4 regions of the Microbacterium sp. A93 genome follow, and region 4 is predicted to be linked to each of the others. Evidence: riboswitches for the same ligand, from Rfam matches in the RefSeq annotation. Region 4 holds a riboswitch; each other region holds the start of a gene.
The links. A riboswitch is a leader RNA that binds a small molecule or an ion and turns the genes downstream of it on or off. The one in region 4 is predicted to bind S-adenosylmethionine.
Positions count from the first base shown of each region.

Region 1: another riboswitch for S-adenosylmethionine. It lies ahead of ACSU1G_RS22300 (MFS transporter); the one in region 4 lies ahead of ACSU1G_RS16170 (cobalamin-independent methionine synthase II family protein).
Region 2: another riboswitch for S-adenosylmethionine. It lies ahead of ACSU1G_RS22920 (flavin reductase family protein); the one in region 4 lies ahead of ACSU1G_RS16170 (cobalamin-independent methionine synthase II family protein).
Region 3: another riboswitch for S-adenosylmethionine. It lies ahead of ACSU1G_RS21800 (methionine ABC transporter ATP-binding protein); the one in region 4 lies ahead of ACSU1G_RS16170 (cobalamin-independent methionine synthase II family protein).

Region 1 is NZ_JBPXMT010000009.1:234,911-239,602, reverse strand. Features, by position in the region: gene ACSU1G_RS22320 (DUF4287 domain-containing protein) at 1-28, shown strand, start outside; gene ACSU1G_RS22315 (MarR family winged helix-turn-helix transcriptional regulator) at 130-567, shown strand; gene ACSU1G_RS22310 (organic hydroperoxide resistance protein) at 611-1,033, shown strand; gene ACSU1G_RS22305 (glutathione peroxidase) at 1,033-1,524, shown strand; SAM riboswitch class IV at 1,697-1,813, shown strand; gene ACSU1G_RS22300 (MFS transporter) at 1,834-3,273, shown strand; gene ACSU1G_RS22295 (DUF6480 family protein) at 3,475-3,732, shown strand; gene ACSU1G_RS22290 (four-helix bundle copper-binding protein) at 3,806-4,216, shown strand; gene ACSU1G_RS22285 (NDMA-dependent alcohol dehydrogenase) at 4,358-4,692, shown strand, end outside.
Region 2 is NZ_JBPXMT010000009.1:387,468-392,159, reverse strand. Features, by position in the region: gene ACSU1G_RS22930 (mechanosensitive ion channel family protein) at 1-327, opposite strand, end outside; gene hisD (histidinol dehydrogenase) at 443-1,750, shown strand; SAM riboswitch class IV at 1,850-1,969, shown strand; gene ACSU1G_RS22920 (flavin reductase family protein) at 2,043-2,600, shown strand; gene ACSU1G_RS22915 (RNA-binding S4 domain-containing protein) at 2,646-3,041, shown strand; gene ACSU1G_RS22910 (aldo/keto reductase family protein) at 3,084-4,088, shown strand; gene ACSU1G_RS22905 (Ig-like domain-containing protein) at 4,224-4,692, shown strand, end outside.
Region 3 is NZ_JBPXMT010000009.1:121,209-125,900, reverse strand. Features, by position in the region: gene ACSU1G_RS21810 (MetQ/NlpA family ABC transporter substrate-binding protein) at 1-611, opposite strand, end outside; gene ACSU1G_RS21805 (methionine ABC transporter permease) at 641-1,339, opposite strand; gene ACSU1G_RS21800 (methionine ABC transporter ATP-binding protein) at 1,336-2,451, opposite strand; SAM riboswitch class I at 2,524-2,615, opposite strand; SAM riboswitch class I at 2,890-2,984, shown strand; gene ACSU1G_RS21795 (ABC transporter ATP-binding protein) at 2,995-3,861, shown strand; gene ACSU1G_RS21790 (aliphatic sulfonate ABC transporter substrate-binding protein) at 3,951-4,692, shown strand, end outside.
Region 4 is NZ_JBPXMT010000006.1:102,738-107,429, reverse strand. Features, by position in the region: gene ACSU1G_RS16180 (LLM class flavin-dependent oxidoreductase) at 1-29, shown strand, start outside; gene ACSU1G_RS16175 (GntR family transcriptional regulator) at 53-1,408, opposite strand; SAM riboswitch class I at 1,786-1,908, shown strand; gene ACSU1G_RS16170 (cobalamin-independent methionine synthase II family protein) at 1,921-3,150, shown strand; gene ACSU1G_RS16165 (hypothetical protein) at 3,208-3,633, opposite strand; gene ACSU1G_RS16160 (hypothetical protein) at 3,728-3,943, opposite strand; partial or broken gene ACSU1G_RS16155 (IS3 family transposase) at 4,025-4,347, shown strand; gene ACSU1G_RS16150 (transposase) at 4,408-4,692, shown strand, end outside.

The DNA.
Region 1 (4,692 bases), on a different contig from region 4:
GGACGGCCAGGCCAGCAAACCGTCCTGACCCGGAATGCGGGCCCGCCACGGGCTCGGTTGCACCGTCCTCGACACCCCCTCCTCGAGCCTTCTATTGCACACAACTGAATTGTACGCAATACTTCCTGCATGAGCACCCCCGAAGCCCCACCGAACCTCCACCTGGAGGACCAGGTCTGCTTCGCCCTGTACTCGGCGGCCCGGGCAGCCCAGCAGGCCTACCGGCCACTGCTGGACGAACTGGGCCTGACCTACCCGCAGTACCTGGTGCTGCTGGTGCTCTGGGAGCAAGACGGGCAGTCGGTCTCGGAGCTCGGCGAGCGATTGCACCTGGACAGCGGCACACTCTCGCCGCTGCTGCGCCGTCTGGACGAGCACGGGTTCATCACCCGCGAGCGCCAGACCACCGACTCCCGCCGAGTGACCGTCCGGCTGACCACAGCGGGTGAGACCCTCCGCGAGCGCGCGGTGGACGTCCAGCGGTGCCTGCTGGACGCCGTCGGGCTCTCCACCGCAGACCTGCTCGCGCTGCGGGACCTCTCCCAGCGTTTCGTGGCCGCAACCTGACCAGCTCCCCACACGCCCACGCAACCACCATCAGGAGATCCCCATGCAGACGATCTACACCGCCGAAGCCCTGGCCACCGGAGGCGGCCGCGACGGCCGCACCCAGACCGCGGACGGCAAAATCAACCTGGACTTGGCCACCCCGCAGGAGATGGGCGGCACCGGCGACGGCGCGAACCCGGAGCAGCTCTTCGCCGCCGGCTACGCGGCCTGCTTCCACTCCGCCTTGCAGATGGTGGCCCGCAAAGCCAAGGCTGACCTGGGCGAGTCCAGCGTGGGCGCGCGAGTGGGCATCGGCCCCAACGGCGCCGGCGGATTCGGCCTGGAGGTCACCCTCGAGGTGGTCGTGCCGAACCTGCCCGCCGAGCAGGCCCAGGAGCTCGCCGACCAGGCCCACCAGGTCTGCCCGTATTCCAACGCCACCCGCGGCAACATCGAGGTCCATGTGAACGTGGTGCAGGACTGATGCCCACCCTTTACGACTTCACCGCCCCCACCGTGGCCGGTCAGGACCAGCCGCTCGCGGACTATGCCGGCCAAGTGGCCGTGGTGGTCAACACCGCCAGCAAGTGCGGCCTGACGCCCCAGTACGAAGGCCTGCAGGAGCTCTACGCCGAGTACAAGGACCAGGGCCTGGTGGTGCTCGGCTTCCCCTGCAACCAGTTCGCGAACCAGGAGCCCGGCACGGACGCTCAGGCCAGCGAGTTCTGCCAGCTGAATTACGGGGTCGAGTTCCCCATGTTCGCCAAGGTGGACGTCAACGGTTCCGGCTCCCACCCCCTGTTCGCCTGGCTGAAGAAGGAGACCTCCGGGCTGCTCGGCGGGGCCATCAAGTGGAACTTCACCAAGTTCCTCGTCGACCGGGACGGGAAGGTCCTCGAACGCTTCGCCCCGGCCACCGGCCCCGAGAAGATGCGTTCAGCGATCGAGGCGGCCCTGGAGGTGCCGGCGGGCTGAGGTCCTGGAGGTGCCGGCGGGCTGAGGTCCTGGAGCACCTGGCAGGCCAGCCTGCGTCTCACGGCGTCATCTCCGTCCCCTGCACCCGGGTGATCGGCTCAAACACCGCCAGGATGACGGACCATGACCGCCGGCATGCCCCGGGCCCGCCCCGCCGATAGCGTCGGCGGCGAATCACGAGTGCCACACACAGCGAACCCTGGTTCCGTGGCCGGCAACCCTCCGCACGTGCGGGGTGCCCCAGGTGAGGATTCGGCCCGCAGCCCACTGGTGCGGGCAAGACGCGAGCCAAGGTAGGGAAGACAGGCCATGAGCACGTCCACACTGAGAATCGACTCCGAGGCATCCGTGGTCCACGGCCTGGACATCGGCCGCACCCGGCCGGCCATGAAGTGGGTGTGGATCCTCGGCCTGGGTGGGGTGTTCTTCGAGGCCTACGCCGGTGCGGCCCTCGCCTCCGGTCTCGATCCGCTGACCCGCGAGTTGGGCCTGAGCCCCGTCCAGGTCTCCCTGGTGACGAGCACCTACATGTTCGTGGCGATCTTCGTCTGCCCCTTCGCCGGAGGCCTGGCGGACAAGTTCGGGCGGCTGAACATCCTCCTGGCAGCCAAGGCCTTCGCCCTGGTCGCCATGGTGATCGGACTGTCCGCGGGCAGCTTTGAGATCCTCATCCTCTCCCGCGTGCTCGCCGGCGTGGCCTGGGCCATGGACTTCGGAGCGCTGCTGACCTATATCTCCGAGTTCCTGCCGGCACGGCACCAGAGCAAGCTCAACCGCTGGCAGGGCATGTGGTACGTGGCCACCACCACCAACCTGCTCTTCACCTTCGGCATCTACCACCTCGGGGTCGGCACCTCGATCTGGCGCTGGTTGCTGGGCAGCTGCGCCGTCGTCGCACTGGCGCTCCTCGTCTCCCAGCGGGCCGTGCTGGTGGAGTCCCCGCGGTGGCTGGCCTCCAAGGGCCGGTACGCCCAGGCCGCCGCCGCCCTGCAGCGGATGTACGAGTTCCCCGGCGCCGCGGTCACCGCCGCCCCAGACGGCTCGGTCACCGGAACCACCCAGCACGACGCCGGCCGGTTGGCCACGCTGTTCCGCGCGCCCTACCTGCGACGCACCGTCCTGGCCAACGTCGCCTGGTTCGCCGAGGCCTGCCAGTACTACGCGATCGGCTGGTACCTGCCGATCATCGCCCTGACCCTGTTCGGCGAGAGCTTCGCGGGAGCCACCCTCGGAGCGGCAGCGTTCAACGTCCTGGGCATCGTCGGCGGCTTCGCCGCAGCCGGCCTCGCGTCCCGACTGCGCATCCGCGGCGCCATCCAGATCGGCTTCGCCGCCTGCGCGGTGATTCTCGTGGTCTTCGGGCTCACGCTCGAGTCCGCTCCCCTGGCGGTGGCCATCCTGCTGCCGTCCCTCTTCATCCTCTTCCACGCGGGGTTGGCCGCCCCGGGTGGTGCGGCACTGTCCGCGCTCGCGTATCCGAGTCATCTCCGAGGCCTGGGCATGGGCGTCTCAACCACCTTCTGCAACATCGGCGCCGCTGCGGGCCTGTTCCTGTTCCCGTTGCTGCAGGCCTGGTTGGGCACCTCTGGGGCGATCATGGCCATGGCCGCCGTGCCGTTCGTCGGCTTCCTCACCGCCACCCTCATCAAGTGGGACCCGGACCGGCTCAAGAGCCCTTCTCCAGATGCCGACCCCGCTTTCGCGGCGCTCACGAGCGGACCCGTTACCGCAGACCAACTGCGCGCCTGACGCCAGCGTCACCTCTTGCCGCGGCAGGAATCAGCGTCAGTCGGGTCTCGCGGCCTGTCATGGGCCGGAGGCATCAGGGTGCCCTTGGGCCGCGGGTCGTGCTTCAAAGGCGCCGCAGACCTACCCTCTCTGCGGGCCGGGGGCCTTGTTAGCCTGTGCTTACGCATGCCCCGCATGACCGACCGCAGGAGGCAGGTAGCCGTGTCAACCATCGACCCCGAAGAGGCCCGAGGCCATTCCGAGAACCCGGCCGAGGCCACCCGTGAGACGTCGGGCCACAGCATCGACGGGGACACCCCGCCAGCCGAGGGCACCAGCGCGGAGCCCACCAACAACGAGCTCGACAAGGACCAGCGAGGCGTCGGTGCCAAGAACAAGGCCTGGCTGGTGGCCCTGCTGGTCCTGGTCCTGGTCTTCGTCGGCTTCTGGATCGCCGGCTCGATCGCCGGACTGTTCTGAGCGTCCGCCGAGGCGTTGCCACCACCGATCGTTTCATCACGCCGACCGACCTGGCCCGTCCAAGGAGGATGTCATGACCCATCACGTGAGTTCGATGCTCGAGACCTATCCGAAGGACTTGGGCACGATCGACCGAGAGAAGCTGGCCCAGTGCATCGAGGCGTGTTTCGAGTGCGCCCAGACCTGCACCGCTTGTGCGGACGCCTGCCTGGCCGAGGACAACGTCGCCGACCTCCGGCAGTGCATCCGGTTCAACCTGGACTGCGCAGACCTCTGCGCAGCCACGGGCCGGGTCCTCTCCCGCCAGACCGGCAACAACGCCGAGACCACCCGTGCCTTGCTCGAGGCCTGCCGGACCGCGTGCCGGGTGTGCGCCGATGAGTGCGGCCAGCATGCCGAGATGCACGCGCACTGCACGGTCTGCGCCGAGGCGTGCCGCCGGTGCGAGCAGGCGTGTGCCGAGCTGCTCGAGTCTCTGGGCTGAGGACAGGACCTCCCTTCTTCCAGGTGAAAGTGCCATTGCAGCCTCCAGTACACCTCCCTAGGGTCCACAGTGATACGGATCTCATTCCAGCGACTGTGCTTGGAGTGCGCCTGAACGTCATGTGACCCACCAGGAGGCAGAGTGAAGAGCAGCGCGGCCGTCATCGTGGAACCCGGCAAGGGCTTCAGGATCGAGGAGCTCGACCTCTCCGAGCCCGGCCCCGGAGAGGTCCTGCTCCGATACGCCTACTCGGGACTGTGCCACTCCGACCTCCACATCCTGCAGGGTGACTCCGAGGCGCGATTGCCCCTCGTCGGCGGACACGAGGGCTCGGCAGTGGTCCAGAAGGTCGGGCCGGGGGTGACGCGGGTCCGGGAGGGCGACCACGTGGTCTGCTCCTTCATCCCCAACTGCGGCACGTGCCGCTGGTGTGCCACCGGCCAGCAGGCCCTGTGCGATCTGGGCGCGAACGCCTT
Region 2 (4,692 bases), on a different contig from region 4:
CAGCAGCACGACCACGGCGAGCACCGGGACGCGGCACTTGGCGACCTGGCCGCGCATCCCGGGCTTGCGGCGCAGCACGGTGTTCAGCAGCAACCAGGCGACCACCACCACGGCCACCGCGATCGCCACGGAGATCGCCACGGTGGACAGGATGCCCCAGAACGGGCCGAGCGAGTCCACCGCGCCCTCGGCGCCCTCCCGGACGCTGTCCTGGACGTTCTCCTGGGCCGGACCGGGGGTTCCGGTGGGATCGGCGGTCGACTCCGCTGCACCCCCCGCGGCGGTCAGGACGGCGGGCCACTCGGCAAGGGGGGACGGACTGAGCATGTGGCCCAGTCTGACATCCCGTGCTGGCGCGATCCTCAACAGGGGCAGAATGGGCACTGAACCTGCTGAACCTGCTGAACCCCTCAAGATCTCAGGAGCCACTCCCATGCCTGCCCTGCTTGCCACCACGGACCTGCGCGGCCGAGACTACGATCCGGCCACCGTGCTGCCACGCGCTGAGGTCGACGTGGCCGCCGCCGTCCCCCGGGTGCTGCCGATCCTCGATCGGGTCCGCACCGAGGGCGCCACCGCCGTGCTGGATTTAGGCGAGCAGTTCGACGGCATCCGCCCACCGTCCCTGCGGGTGCCGGCCGCGCGGATCACCGAGGCGCTCGAGACCTTGGACCCGGCCGTCCGGGCCTCCCTCGAGGAGTCCATCACCCGCGCCCGCACCGTCCACGCCGCCCAGTTCCCTTCCGGGTCCGAGGTCGAGCTCGCCGAGGGTGCCGTGGTGGAGAACCGCTGGGTCCCGGTGAACCGGGTGGGCCTGTATGTGCCCGGCGGCCGCGCCGTCTACCCCTCCTCCGTGGTGATGAACGTGGTCCCGGCCCAGGCCGCGGGGGTGCCGTCCCTGGCCGTGGCCTCCCCGCCGCAGAAGGACTTCGGCGGCCTGCCGCACCCCGCGATCCTGGCCGCCTGCGCCCTGCTCGGCGTGGACGAGGTCTACGCGGCGGGCGGCGCCCAGGCGGTGGCCATGTTCGCCTACGGCGTGGCGGACGACGCCGGCGCCCCGGTGTGTGCCCCCGTGGACATGGTCACGGGGCCGGGCAACATCTTCGTGGCGGCCGCCAAGCGCGCCCTGCTCGGGACCATCGGCATCGACGCCGAGGCCGGACCCACCGAGATCGCGGTCCTGGCCGACGGCACGGCCGACGCCCGCTGGGTGGCCGCGGACCTGATCAGCCAGGCCGAGCACGATCCGATGGCCGGCTCCGTGTTGATCACCACCTCCCCCGAGCTGGCCCGCGACGTGACCGCGCAGATCGAGGCACAGGTGCCCGGCTCCTTCCATGAGGAGCAGATCCGCCAGGCCCTGGGCGGCCCCCAGTCCGGGATCCTGCTGGTGGACACCCTGGACGAGGCGCTGGCCGTGGCCGACGCCTACGCCGCCGAACACCTCGAGGTCCACACCGTGGATGCGCTGGCCACCGCCCGGCGGGTGCGCAACGCCGGCGCCGTGTTCGTGGGCCCGTATTCCCCGGTGCCTCTGGGCGACTACTCCTCCGGCTCCAACCACGTGCTGCCCACCGGTGGCTCCGCCCGGTACTCCTCCGGGCTGAACACCGTGAGCTTCCTGCGCCTGCAACAGCTGATCCGTTACACGGAGACCGGCCTGAAGGACCTGGACGCCAACATCGCCTCCCTCTCCACGGCGGAAGGCCTGCCCGCCCACGGCGAGGCAGTCTCCCTGCGCTTCCGCTGAGACTCCTCCTGAGGTCATGGACATCATGCAGGTCACAGGGGTTCATAGTTCGAGAAACCCTTTGACCGTCAGGGCCGGGCGTCGTTAGTCTGGACACAGAATCACGAGTTCCCGCTGTTACAGCCCTGGCTTGCGGGACGGCAACCCTCTTCACGCAGTAGTGGGGTGCTCCAGGTGAGGATTCGGCCTCCCGGACGTCCCGGCAGGCAAGTACCGCGTTTCTGCTGGTGCCGTTCGGAGTACTCTCCGTGGGTGCCGTCGAGTAGATCCGCCTTCGAATGGAGGACCGAACATGACCGCTCTGGCTACCCACGAACTGCACTCGACCCCCGCCCTGGACCGTGACCTCAATCGCGAGCTGTCCACCGAGACCTTGCGCACCGCCTTCTCCCACTTCCCCTCCGGCGTGGCAGCGCTGGCCGGTGTGGCCCACGGCGTCAAGGAGGGGCTCGTGGCCTCGTCCTTCACCGTCGGGGTCTCCCTCGAGCCGGCGCTGGTGTCTGTGGCCGTGCAGAACACCTCCCGGACCTGGCCGCGGCTGAAGCAGGCAGAACGCATCGGGATCTCCATCCTCGGCGAGGGCCAGACCAGCGTGTGCCGCCAGCTGGCCGCCAAGGAGGGAGACCGCTTCGCCGGACTGGACGTCCGCTCCACGGATCACGGTGCCCTGCTCCTGAACGGTGCGGCCCTGTGGCTGGACACCACCGTCTATGCCGAACTGCCGGCCGGGGACCACACCATGGTCCTGCTGGAGGTCCACGGCGTGCACGACCACTCCTCCGAGCACGAGCCGATCGTGTTCCACCGCTCCGCGTTCCGCAACCTGCGCACCGCCGAAGGCAATCAGTAGGGAAACCAGTAGGGCAACCAGTAACGGGAGGTAGGCTTCACGTCCATGCCACCACCCACCCCTCCCGCCCAGGTCCGTCTGGACGCCTGGCTCTGGGGCGTGCGCATGTACAAGACCCGCTCGGCGGCCACCGCCGCCTGCCGGGCGGGGCACGTCCGGCTGAACGGGCAACCCACCAAGGCCTCCCAGGCCGTGCGGCCCGGGGACACCATCCGCCTGCGCCAGCCCGGCCGGGAACGCATCCTCGAGGTTACCGGCCTGCTGGCCAAACGCGTCGGCGCCCCGGAGGCCGTCCGTCATTACATCGACCACTCCCCGGAGCCCGTCCCCCGCGAGCTGATGGCCGTGCCGCGCCGGGACCGCGGGGCCGGACGCCCCACCAAGCGGGAGCGCCGGCAGCTGGACCAGCTGCGGCGGCGTACCGAGCTCGACCCGGGCTGAACCCCTGGCGACGTGCGGCGTCCGGCCGACTAGGGTGAATCCATGAAATTTCGATACCTCGGCAACAGCGGACTCAAGATCTCAGAGATCATCTACGGCAACTGGCTCACCCACGGCTCCCAGGTGGAGAACGAGACGGCACACGCCTGCGTGAAGGAGGCCCTGAACCAGGGCATCACGAGTTTCGACACGGCGGATGTCTACGCCAACACCAAGGCTGAGTCCGTCCTGGGCGAGGCCCTGCAGGGTCAGCGCCGCGAGTCGCTCGAGGTCTTCACCAAGGTCTACTGGCCCACCGGGCCCCAGGGCCACAATGACACCGGGCTCTCCCGTAAGCACATCATGGAGTCCATCAACGGCTCGCTGCAGCGGCTCCAGATGGACTATGTGGACCTCTACCAGGCCCACCGCTATGACGTGGAGACGCCGCTGGAGGAGACCATGCAGGCCTTCGCGGACATCGTCCGCGCCGGCAAGGCCCTGTACATCGGGGTCTCCGAGTGGCCCGCGGACAAGATCCGGGAAGCCCACGCCATGGCGTCCCAGCTCGGCTTCCAGCTCATCTCGAGCCAGCCGCAGTACTCCATGCTGTGGCGGGTCATCGAGTCAGAGGTCATCCCGGCCTGCGAGGACCTCGGGCTCTCCCAGATCGTCTGGTCCCCCATGGCCGGCGGCATCCTCACCGGCAAGTATCTGCCCGGCCAGCAGCCTCCCGAGGGCTCCCGCGGTGCGGACACCGAGGGCGGCGCCCGCACCATGGCCAGCCGGATGTCCGATGAGGTGCTCACCGCAGTGCAGAAGCTGCGTCCGATCGCTGACGGACTCGGGGCCACCATGGGCCAGCTCGCCATCGCCTGGGTCCTTGCCAACCCGAACGTCGCCGGCGCCCTCGTCGGAGCCTCCCGGCCGGAACAGATCGCCGAGAACGTGAAAGCCTTGGACCTCACCCTGGATGACGTCACCCTGCGCGCCATCGACGCCGCGATCGGGCACATCGTCACGGACGACCCCTCCCTGGTCTCCGTCCCGGAGACACGCGTGGCCTGACCAGCCCCAGATTGTGATCACGCCGTGATCTGGACATCCTGAAGTATCACGGTATGATCACAGTCAGCCGGTGTTGCCCGTTCCGCTGGACGGAGCGGGCAACACGGGGTCAAGCGCCATCAGGGGGGGCTGAGCATGACCACAAGGGCACGGCATACTGCTGACCTTCCCCGTCCGCGCCATGCCCTCACGGGCCTCGGCCGCGGTCTGACGGCCGCCTCCGGAGTCCTGCTGCTCATGACCGGCCCGGTGGGCCCTGCCGCAGCGGACACCCTGCCCAGCCCCAGCGGATCCCCCTCAGCCACAGCCACGCAACCCGTGGCCCCCTCGCCCTCCACCTCCCCCAGCGGCAACGCCCCGCCCGAGTTCCTCCAATGCCCCGGGATCATCGTCCAGGCGGGCGTCCCGGAGTCGATCGGCTTCCAGGTCACGGATCCCGACGGCGACCGGATCACCCTCACGGCTGCGGGCTCCTCGTCGGGTGCCGAGACCGCGGTCACCGGCCACACCCTGACCTACACGGCCCCGCCGGGCTTCGCCGGCCACGACTTCATCGAGGTCACCGCGGACGACGGCCAGGGCGGAGTGGCCGTCTGCGACCTGT
Region 3 (4,692 bases), on a different contig from region 4:
GGTTCGATGTCCGAGTCCAGCCCGATCAGGCCCTCGCGCTCCAGCAGCCACAGCGCCTGGCCCTGGTTGGCCAGGTCTGTGGGCACGGCCACGGTGGCGCCGTCCGGTAGGTCCTCCACGGCGTCATACCGGGTGGAGTACAAGCCGAAGGCCCACTGGTAGATCTCCACCGTGGTGGACAGGTCGAAGTCGTTGCCCTCCGCCACCTGTTTCATGTACCACTGGTGCTCGAAGATCGTGGCGTCCACCTGCCCCTCCGCCACGGCCCGGTTGGCCTGGACCGCGTCCGCGATGCCCACCGCCTCGATCTCGACGCCGTAGTCAGGGGCGATCTCCTCGGCCACGAACTCGACCAGGCTCTCCTCCCCGGCCATGGCCGGTTCGTAGTGCACCTTCAGCGGCCGGGTGATCTCAGCCTCGCCGCCGGCGGCCACGGCCGGGCGGTTGGACTGCTGGATCACCACTAGACCCAGGGCCAAGGCGACCACCGTGGCGATGGCCGCCAGCGACCAAGGCAGCACGGAGCGGGACTTCCGCAGGGTGAAGCCGTGATCGTGTCCGGCCGTCGTATGCTCCCCGGTGGTCGCCGGGGCCTTCTTCTCGGGGTTCATAGGAGGTCCTTCAACAGGGGTGGGGCCGCTCAGGGCCGGGTCAGTGAACGGGCGATCCGGTCGCCGACGAACTGGACGAGCTGGACGGTGATGATGAGCAGGACGATCGTGCCGAGCATGACGGTCATGTCGAAGCGCTGGTAGCCGTAGGTCACGGCGAGGAAGCCGATGCCGCCCGCACCGATGGTCCCGGCAATGGCCGAGTACTCGATCATTGAGATGGTGTTCAGGGTGATGGCGGAGGCCAGGCCGGGCAGGGCCTCGCGCAGTTGCGTCTGGCGGATGATCTGCACTGGGGATGACCCCGTCACGAGACCCACGGCCATGTTCTCCCGCGGCAGGTCGTTCAGGGTGTTCTGGACCAACCGGGCGAAGAACGGGATGCCGGCGATCGTCATGGGCACCACGGCCGCGGCGATGCCCAGGGTGGTGCCGGTGATCCACCGGGTCAGCGGGATGATGGCCGCCATCAGCACGAGGAACGGCAATGACCGGCCCATGTTGACGGCCCAGCTGAGCACTCCGTAGGCCCGCTCCTGCGGGAACAGCCCGCGTGGGCTCGTGTTGTACAGCAGCACGCCGGTGGCGCCGCCGATCGCCACGACCAGCACCATGACGATGCCCACCATGGCCCAGGTCTCCCCGTAGGCCGGCAGCAACAGGGCAGGCAGCTCGGACAGCGGGGTGTCGGAGAGCAGGGGCTGTGAGGTGTCCGCGGTCGCGCTCATGCCGTCGCCCCCACCGTCGTGCCGGCCGGTACCCGGCGGGTGCCCGACGGCGGCGACCCGGCCTGGCCTGCACCCGCGCCTTGGCCTGTGCCCGCGGTGGCGCCGGTCCCGGCGGGACCGGACCGGCCGGCGTCGTTCCTCACGCGGGCGCTGAGCCCGAGTTCGTTCAGCGCGCCGATGGCGCGCCGGGCCTGCTCGGCGCGGACCCCGACGACGGCCCGACCCAGGGCGGTCGCGCCGCGGGCCTCGACGGTGCCGCCGAGCAGGGCCAGGCGGATCTGCTGGTCTACCGCCACGCGGGTGAACCATTCGGGGTCCACGTCCCCGTCCCGGTAAGCCAGGTCCAGGGCGGTGTCGAAGCCGGGCGGCAGCGGCAGCGCGGCGATCGGCAGCAGCTGTCCGCCGACGGTCGAGTCCTGGTCGGCCACGAGGGACGGCAGGGAGCCGTACTCCGCGAGCCGGCCGTGGGACAGGGAAGCCACCTGGTCGGCGACGTGCCGGACCACGTCCATCTCATGGGTGATGAGGATGATGGACAGGCCCAGGTCGGCGCGCAGGTCAGCGAGCAGGGACAGGATCTGCGCGGTGGTGTCCGGGTCCAGGCCCGAGGTGGACTCGTCCGAGAGCAGGATCCGGGGCCGCAGGGCCAGCGCCCGGGCGATGCCCACCCGTTGCCTCTGCCCGCCGGAGAGCTGACCGGGGTAGGCGTCAGCCTTGTGCAGCAGTCCGACGCGGTCCAGCAGCCCGGCCACCCGGTCCTGCATCTCGTGGTGGACCACCCCGAGGTTGCGCAGCGGCAGGGCCACGTTCTCGGCCACGGTGATACGGCGCAACAGGGCGGAGTGCTGGAAGATCGTGCCGATGGCGCGGCGGGCGGAGCGCAGCTGATGGCCCCGCAGCCGGGACAGGTCGCTGCCGTCCACCAGGATCTCGCCGCGGGTCGGCTTCTCCAGGAGGGAGATGCAGTGCGAGAGGGTCGTCTTGCCGGCCCCGGAGGGCCCGACCACGGCGGTGATGGAGCCTTCCGGCACCGTCAGGTCGATGCCCTTGAGCACCTCGACGGTCCCGCCGTGCCCCGTGTAGGACTGGTGCAGGTCGCGGATCTCGATCACAGCGCACCGCCGTCCCCGGGCTGGGACGCGGGCAGGGTGTCGGGCGGGTTCTCGGGCACGGGGATGCACGTCCTTCCATCGGTCCTGGCGGTAGCACCTGTCCGGTTCCCCGGTGGTTGCTGCGGCGTCGTCGAGCCAGATCTCTCGGCCGCTCTGGATGGGTTCCCTCAAAGAGGACCAGATCATCGGGGGTACGAACCAATTCGACGTCACATTCAGACCCGTCACGTCCTCCCGGCGCCGCCGGGGCGGCCCGGTGGTCCAAACCGCCCGAAGATGACGTTGCATGACGCCCGGCGCCGGAGCGCGCCGAGGACGCCGAGGCGCTCCGGCGCCGGACAACGTACCGGTGACCGGCGCAGAGCCCCTTGTGGGAGGACGATGGCGAGCCCTCTCGCGATTGACACGGGCACCCCCGGCCTACTTCACTGAAGTCAACAACCATCCAGAGCGGCCGAGAGATCTGGCTCGACGACGCCGCAGCAACCTCCCGCAACGATCCGGGAAGGTGCTCACGCCAGAACCGATGGAGAGTGATGCACCATGACTGCCCTGGCCGAGACCCTGGACCATGCTTCCGGCTCCTCCACCGGCGCCGCCAGCACGACCACAGCGGGACGCGACGGCGCTCGCAGCCTGGCGGTCGAATTCCGCGGAGTGGGCCGCTCCTTCCCGGCGTCCGATGGTGAGCGGACCGTCCTGCGGGACATCAACCTGACGGTGACCCCGGGCGAGGTCCTGGCCATCATCGGCGCCTCCGGCTGCGGCAAGTCCACGCTGCTGCGCGCCGTGGGCGGCCTGGACACCGGCAGCACGGGCGAGATCCTGCTCAGCGGCTCCCCGGCCCGCGCCTACGACTCCCGCACCGCCGTCGGCTTCCAGGAGCCGCGGCTGATGCCCTGGCGGACCATCCACCAGAACGTGACCCTCGGCCTGCCCCCGGGGACGAACCGTGCTGAGGGCCGCGAGCGGGTGAACCGGCTGCTGGAGCTGGTCGGCCTCGCGGAGTACGCCGGCCACCGGCCCCGCGAGGTCTCCGGAGGCATGGCACAACGCACCTCGCTGGCCCGCGCCCTGGCCCGCCAGCCAGGAGTCCTGTTGCTGGACGAGCCCTTCGGGGCCCTGGACGCGCTGACCCGGCTGAAGATGCAGGACCTGCTCCTGGACATCCACGCCGCGACTCCCACCACCGTCCTACTCGTCACCCATGACGTGGACGAAGCCCTCCAGCTGGCGGACCGCATCCTGTTGCTCGGTCAGGATCCCACCGCCGGGGCCGCCCCCGGAGCCACGGCACGCTCCGTGGTCACCGTCCCCGGCGACCGTCCGCGGGACCGCGGCTCGGCCGCACTGGCCTCGCTGCGCTCCGAGCTGCTCGCCGGCCTCGGCGTGGACGCCCACCGGCACTGACCGGACCGGATCCCCTCGCCCCACACTCCCCCGTCCTGCGCCGCATCCCTGATGGCGCGGAACGCACCGCACCCTCGAAAGGCACTCCCATGCGCACACGATTCACCTTGTCCGCGGCCGCTCTGGCCGCCACCGCCCTCATCCTGACCGGCTGCGTGGCCGGCGAGGGCTCCACCGGTGCCGCCGAGGCCGGCGACAGTGACGGCACTGCCGCCTCGGGCGGCGAGCTGAACATCGACTTCGCCACCTACAACCCGCTCTCCCTCGTCATCAAGGAGAAGGGCTGGCTCGAGGAGGAGCTCTCGGACGAGGGCGTCACCGTGAACTGGATCCAGTCGGCCGGCTCCAACAAGGCCAACGAGGCCCTGCGCGCCGAGGCCGTCGACGTGGGTTCCACCGCCGGCTCCGCCGCCCTGCTCAGCCGCGCCAACGGCACCCCCATCAAGACCATCAGCCTCTACTCCCAGCCGGAGTGGTCCGCCCTGGTCACCACCGCCGATTCGGACATCACCGAGGTCACGGACCTGGTCGGCAGGAGCGTGGCCGCCACCAAAGGCACCGACCCCTACTTCTTCCTCATCCAGGCCCTCGGGGAGGCCGGCGTGGACGAGTCCGAGGTCACCGTCCAGAACCTGCAGCACGCCGATGGCAACGCGGCCCTGAACAACGGCGCCGTGGACGCCTGGTCCGGGCTGGACCCGATCATGGCCGGCGCCGAGGCCGAGGGCGCCGAGTTGTTCTACCGCAACGTGGACTTCAACACCTACGGCTTCCTCAACGCCACGGAGTCCTTCCTGGAGGAGTCCCCCGAGCTGGCCCAGGCCGTGGTGG
Region 4 (4,692 bases):
TGGTCGAGCGGGCACCCGCCGCCGTCTGAGGCTGGTCAGGCGGCGGGGCGGCTCAAGGGAAGATCGGAGCGAGGACTCCAGTGCTGGCCGCGGCCACCAGCCCGGCCAGTTCGTCGAGTCGCTGCCGCCGTTCCGGCATCTGCGCGATGGACAGGCGCAGCCGCTGTCGGCGTGGGGAGGCGTCGCCGACGTAGGAGTTCTCGCTGACATCGGTGACGATTCCGTGCCCGCCCAAAGCCAGCGCAGCGGCACGTTCATCGTGGACGTCCGCCCAGAGCGCCCAGCTGCCCGGGCCGCTGTGCACGGTCATCCCCGTGGAAGCGAACGCCTCCAGCGCCTGCTGGCGTCGCAGCGCGTAGCGCTGCCGAGCTGCATCGATCAGCCGCCTGGTGGCCGGCTCGCTCAGCAAGGTGGCCAGTGCGTTCTGCAGCAGGCGGCTGTTGGACGCCACTCCCCCGCTGCGATGGTGGATGGCGGCATCCACCAGGGCGCCGTCTCCGCCGATCACCGAGGTCCGCAGGTCGATGCCGAAGGCCCGGCAGTACTCTTCGACCCGAATCGTCTGGTGGGGCAGATGCCCGCCGAGCGAGCGCACCGGCTCGGGCGAGAGCGGACCCAGAACGTCGTTCTCCACGATGTTGACCGACGTCGAGGCCAGCAGCTCGGCCAGCTCCGCGGCGCGGTCAGCACTGAGCACATGCCGGTCTGAGAACGGCCCCCCGGGCGAGAGCACCAGCGCTGCAGCTCCGGCGTCGACCGCAGCACGCACGGCCGAGGGGTCCGGGCCGTCGTCGTCCACCGGGATCCCGATCACGGTCAGGCCCTGTTCGCGCAACCCGGCCAAAAAGCCGGGAGCCACCGGCTCTTCGCAGGCAACCACGCTGCCCTCGCCCACCGCCGCCCGGGTGGCCAGCCACAATCCCTCGGTACCACCGCCGGCCGTCATCCACCCGGTGGCCTCGAAGGGCCAGTGCCGCGCCACGACCCGATGCAGGTTCGGCACAATGTACTCGCGTCCCCACTCGTTGAAGTGCGGCATGGACAGTGCTGAGAAGACGGCGCCCTCCAAGGACGGCAACAGCTCCGGATCTGGGCTGCAGAACAGGAAATCCACGTCAGACCAGGCCACGGGATCAGCATCGCCGGGGCGTGTGCCAGCCAGCGCTGACACCAGCGTTCCTCCACGTTGCCGGGTATCGACCAACGACTCATCCCGCAGGATCGACCAGGCCTTGGCGACCGTGCCCACGCTGACCGACAACTCCGTGGCCACGGCGCGGACGGTGGGCAGCCTGCTTCCGGGAATCATCTGGCCCGAGGTGATCAGATCTCGAACCTCCGCGGCAATACCCCGCGAGTCACGCGCGCTCAGCAATGTTGCGAGCTCGGCGGCGCTCTTCTCAGCCACGCGGATGGCCTCCATCACCAGTAGCTCTGCCAGTGTGCACCGCAGTGCCCGGCATCGGTGCGGGGATCCAGCAACGCATGTGAATGCCCTCTTCCTGAAGCGACCGGTCCTTCTGACCGTCCAGTCTATGACGCGGCAGGACACCCGGCCGGCGTTGTCATCTTCGCCCCCGGCCCCGTCATCTTCAATGATCGGCTGCCAGTGAGGTCCCGCGGGGAGGTGGCTCCGGCGCCCGAGCCGAATGAGTCGACACGGATGCGTCATGTGACGACGGCAGCAGGCACCGGTTCCGTCCAGATGTCGACGTGTGACGGGACGGAGGACCCGTGGCTCCGCCGGCTCGTAGGGACACCGCCGGCGCTGGTAGTCCTGGTGGTGTCCCATCCGGAGCGACCGAGAGACCTGGCTCGTTGACGTCGCAGCAACCGCCCCCGCCACGGATCTCTTCTGTGATCCGATGCGCATCACGGGAACGGTGCTACTGCCAGGACCGATGGAAAGGTGGCTTTGCCATGTCCTTGAATTCCGATCACATCCGCACGACCCACACGGGATCGCTCCCTCGAACCCCCGAACTCCTCGCTGCCAACGCGGCCCGTGAGGCGGACGGGTTCACCGACGAGTTCCGCGGTCTACTCGAGGCCTCCGTGGTGGACATCGTCCAACGCCAGCAGAAGCTCGGCATCGACATCCCGAACGACGGCGAGTACGGGCACGAGATGTCCCATGACGTGGACTATGGCGCCTGGTGGAATTACTCGTTCTCCCGGCTCGGCGGCTTGCAGCAAGGCGACAAGGACCGCTGGGCCGAGGCGGAGGTCCACCGATCCTCCCCCGGCAACATCGTCCTGACATCCTTTCCGGACCGCCGGGATTGGACGAGGTTCCGCGAGGCCTACAGCGACCCCAACGGTGGCGTGCTCACGGGCCGCAAACCGGTGTCCCAGCCGAAGGTCGTGGCCCCGCTGACCTACACCGGCCACGACCAGGTGCGCTCCGACGTCACCAACCTCCAGGGCGCCCTGACCCGAGCCGGGGTGGAGGAAGGGTTCCTGGCCGCCGTGTCACCCGGCTCCTGTGCCCGCATCGGCAACGAGTACTACCGGACCGAGGAGGAACTCGTGTGGGCCTCGGCGGAGGCCATGCGCGAGGAATACCTGGCCATCGTGGAGGCCGGCCTGACCGTCCAGCTGGACGACCCCTCGTTGGCTGAGAGCTGGGACCAGATCAATCCGGAGCCCTCGCTTCAGGACTACCTGGCGTTCCTGAAGGTCCGCGTCGAAGCCACCAACTGGGCACTGCGCGGCATTCCGCAGGAGAAGATCCGGCTGCACGTGTGCTGGGGATCCTGGCACGGACCGCACACCACGGACATCCCCTTCAAGGACATCGTGGACACCGTTCTGCAGGTCAATGCCGGGGCCTATTCCTTCGAGGCCGGAAACGTCCGGCATGAGCATGAATGGCGGGTGTGGGAGGACACGGTGTTGCCGGAGGGCAAGTCGATCATCCCCGGCGTGGTCTCCCACGCCACCAATGTGGTGGAGCACCCCGAGCTCGTGGCAGACCGCATCGAACGGTTCGCGAAGCTGGTCGGCCGCGATCACGTCATCGCCTCCACCGATTGCGGCCTGGGTGGCAGGGTGCACCCGCAGATCGCCGTCGCCAAGCTCGAATCCCTGGCCGCCGGTGCCGCCCTGGCGACCCGGCGACTGTGGAAGACCGCCACCGTCCTCGTCTGACGTCCAGAGGCGTCCGGACCGTCGCGGAGTAACGCGGCGGTCCGCGCCGGTCGGGCATCAGCTGCGGGGAACGGGATACCAGTCGAGACCGGCGGCCAGCTCACCGGCGCCGAGACCGGAGGCGAGGGCGGCGGCGGAGTCCACGGCCGGCGTCGGGAAGACCAGCTCGCACGCCTCAGCCCAGGTGCCACAGTGCTGCAGCACGCGCCACGGCCCCTCGGCCTCACGCGGGGCCAGGACGGAGCCGACGCTGGCGAGCACCTCGCCCGCACCCAGCTGAACCAGGTCCGCGATCAGCCCGCTGACGCGGACGGTGCCGGAGCCGGTGACCACGGCATCCTCGAGCAGCCCGTGGACGTCCACTCGTACGCCGGCGGGCACCTCGATCAGGCCGCACACCGAGCCGAGGAGGGTGGTGGATTCCGCCGGAGCGCCGTCCAGGACGGTCACTCCACCTCGGGCGTTCTCGGCATTCCTCCACATGCCGTCCACGCTAGGGAGCGCGCCACGCGCCCGCCACCGGTGGAGGTGGGGACCTCTACCCATCGACTGGCCAGGGAATTCGTGGTGGAAGGCGTCAGAAATGAGGGCCGGCGGTCTCCCACCCGCCGGTGCCAGTCCCACCATAGGCACTGACGGCCCAGGATGCATAGTGGCTCAAGGCCACGATCTCGCGGTGCCAGGCGCGGCCGTCCTCACCGTCGTACAACCAGGCCGGTGCGCCCAGTTCCAGTGCGGAGGCGGCCATCTGCGCCTGGGAGACGGTCTCGGCCAGCGAGTACAGCTCGTGCACGCGGCGCCGGTGGCGCTGCGTCCTGCGGGCCGTCCCACCAACACCTCCGAAATCAGGGTGTTGCGACGATCGGTTGAATTCGCCCAATACACATCCATCCGCTACGGCGAACGCCTCGCTGAGATCGGGGCGGTGCCCTCGATCGGCACCGTCGGCGACAGCTATGACAGTGCCCTGGCCGAGACGGTGAACGGTTACTACAGGGCCGAACTGATCCGTGGTCCGGCCCGTGAAGGACGGCCCTGGAAACTGTCGAGGACATCGAGCTCGCCACCCTCAGCTGGGTCCACTGGCACAGCAACACCCGCCTGCACGGCTACCTAGATGACGTGCCCCCAGCAGAGTTCGAGGAAACGCTCTACGCTACAAACCGGACCGACCAGACCTTGGTTGGAATCCAATAGAACGAGTCTCCATCAGACCCAGGGCGATTCACCGACTTCAAGGGCCCCTACAGCTGCCAGGTGTTCAAGGTGTACTCGGTGATCGACATCTTCTCCCGCAAGATGGTGGGCTACCGGGTCGAGGACCGCGAGGCCGATGTGCTGGCCGTGGACATGTTCGCTGCGGCCTTCGCTGCCGCCGGCACCGCCCCGGACTACCTCCACGCCGACAACGGGGCTGCGATGCGCTCAAACGCCCTGGCAGGTCATATGGCCGGCCACGGTGTTCAGCTCACCCACAACCGACCCTACGTCTCCAACGACAACCCGTACTCCGAATCGGAGTTCCGAACTCTGAAGACCCGG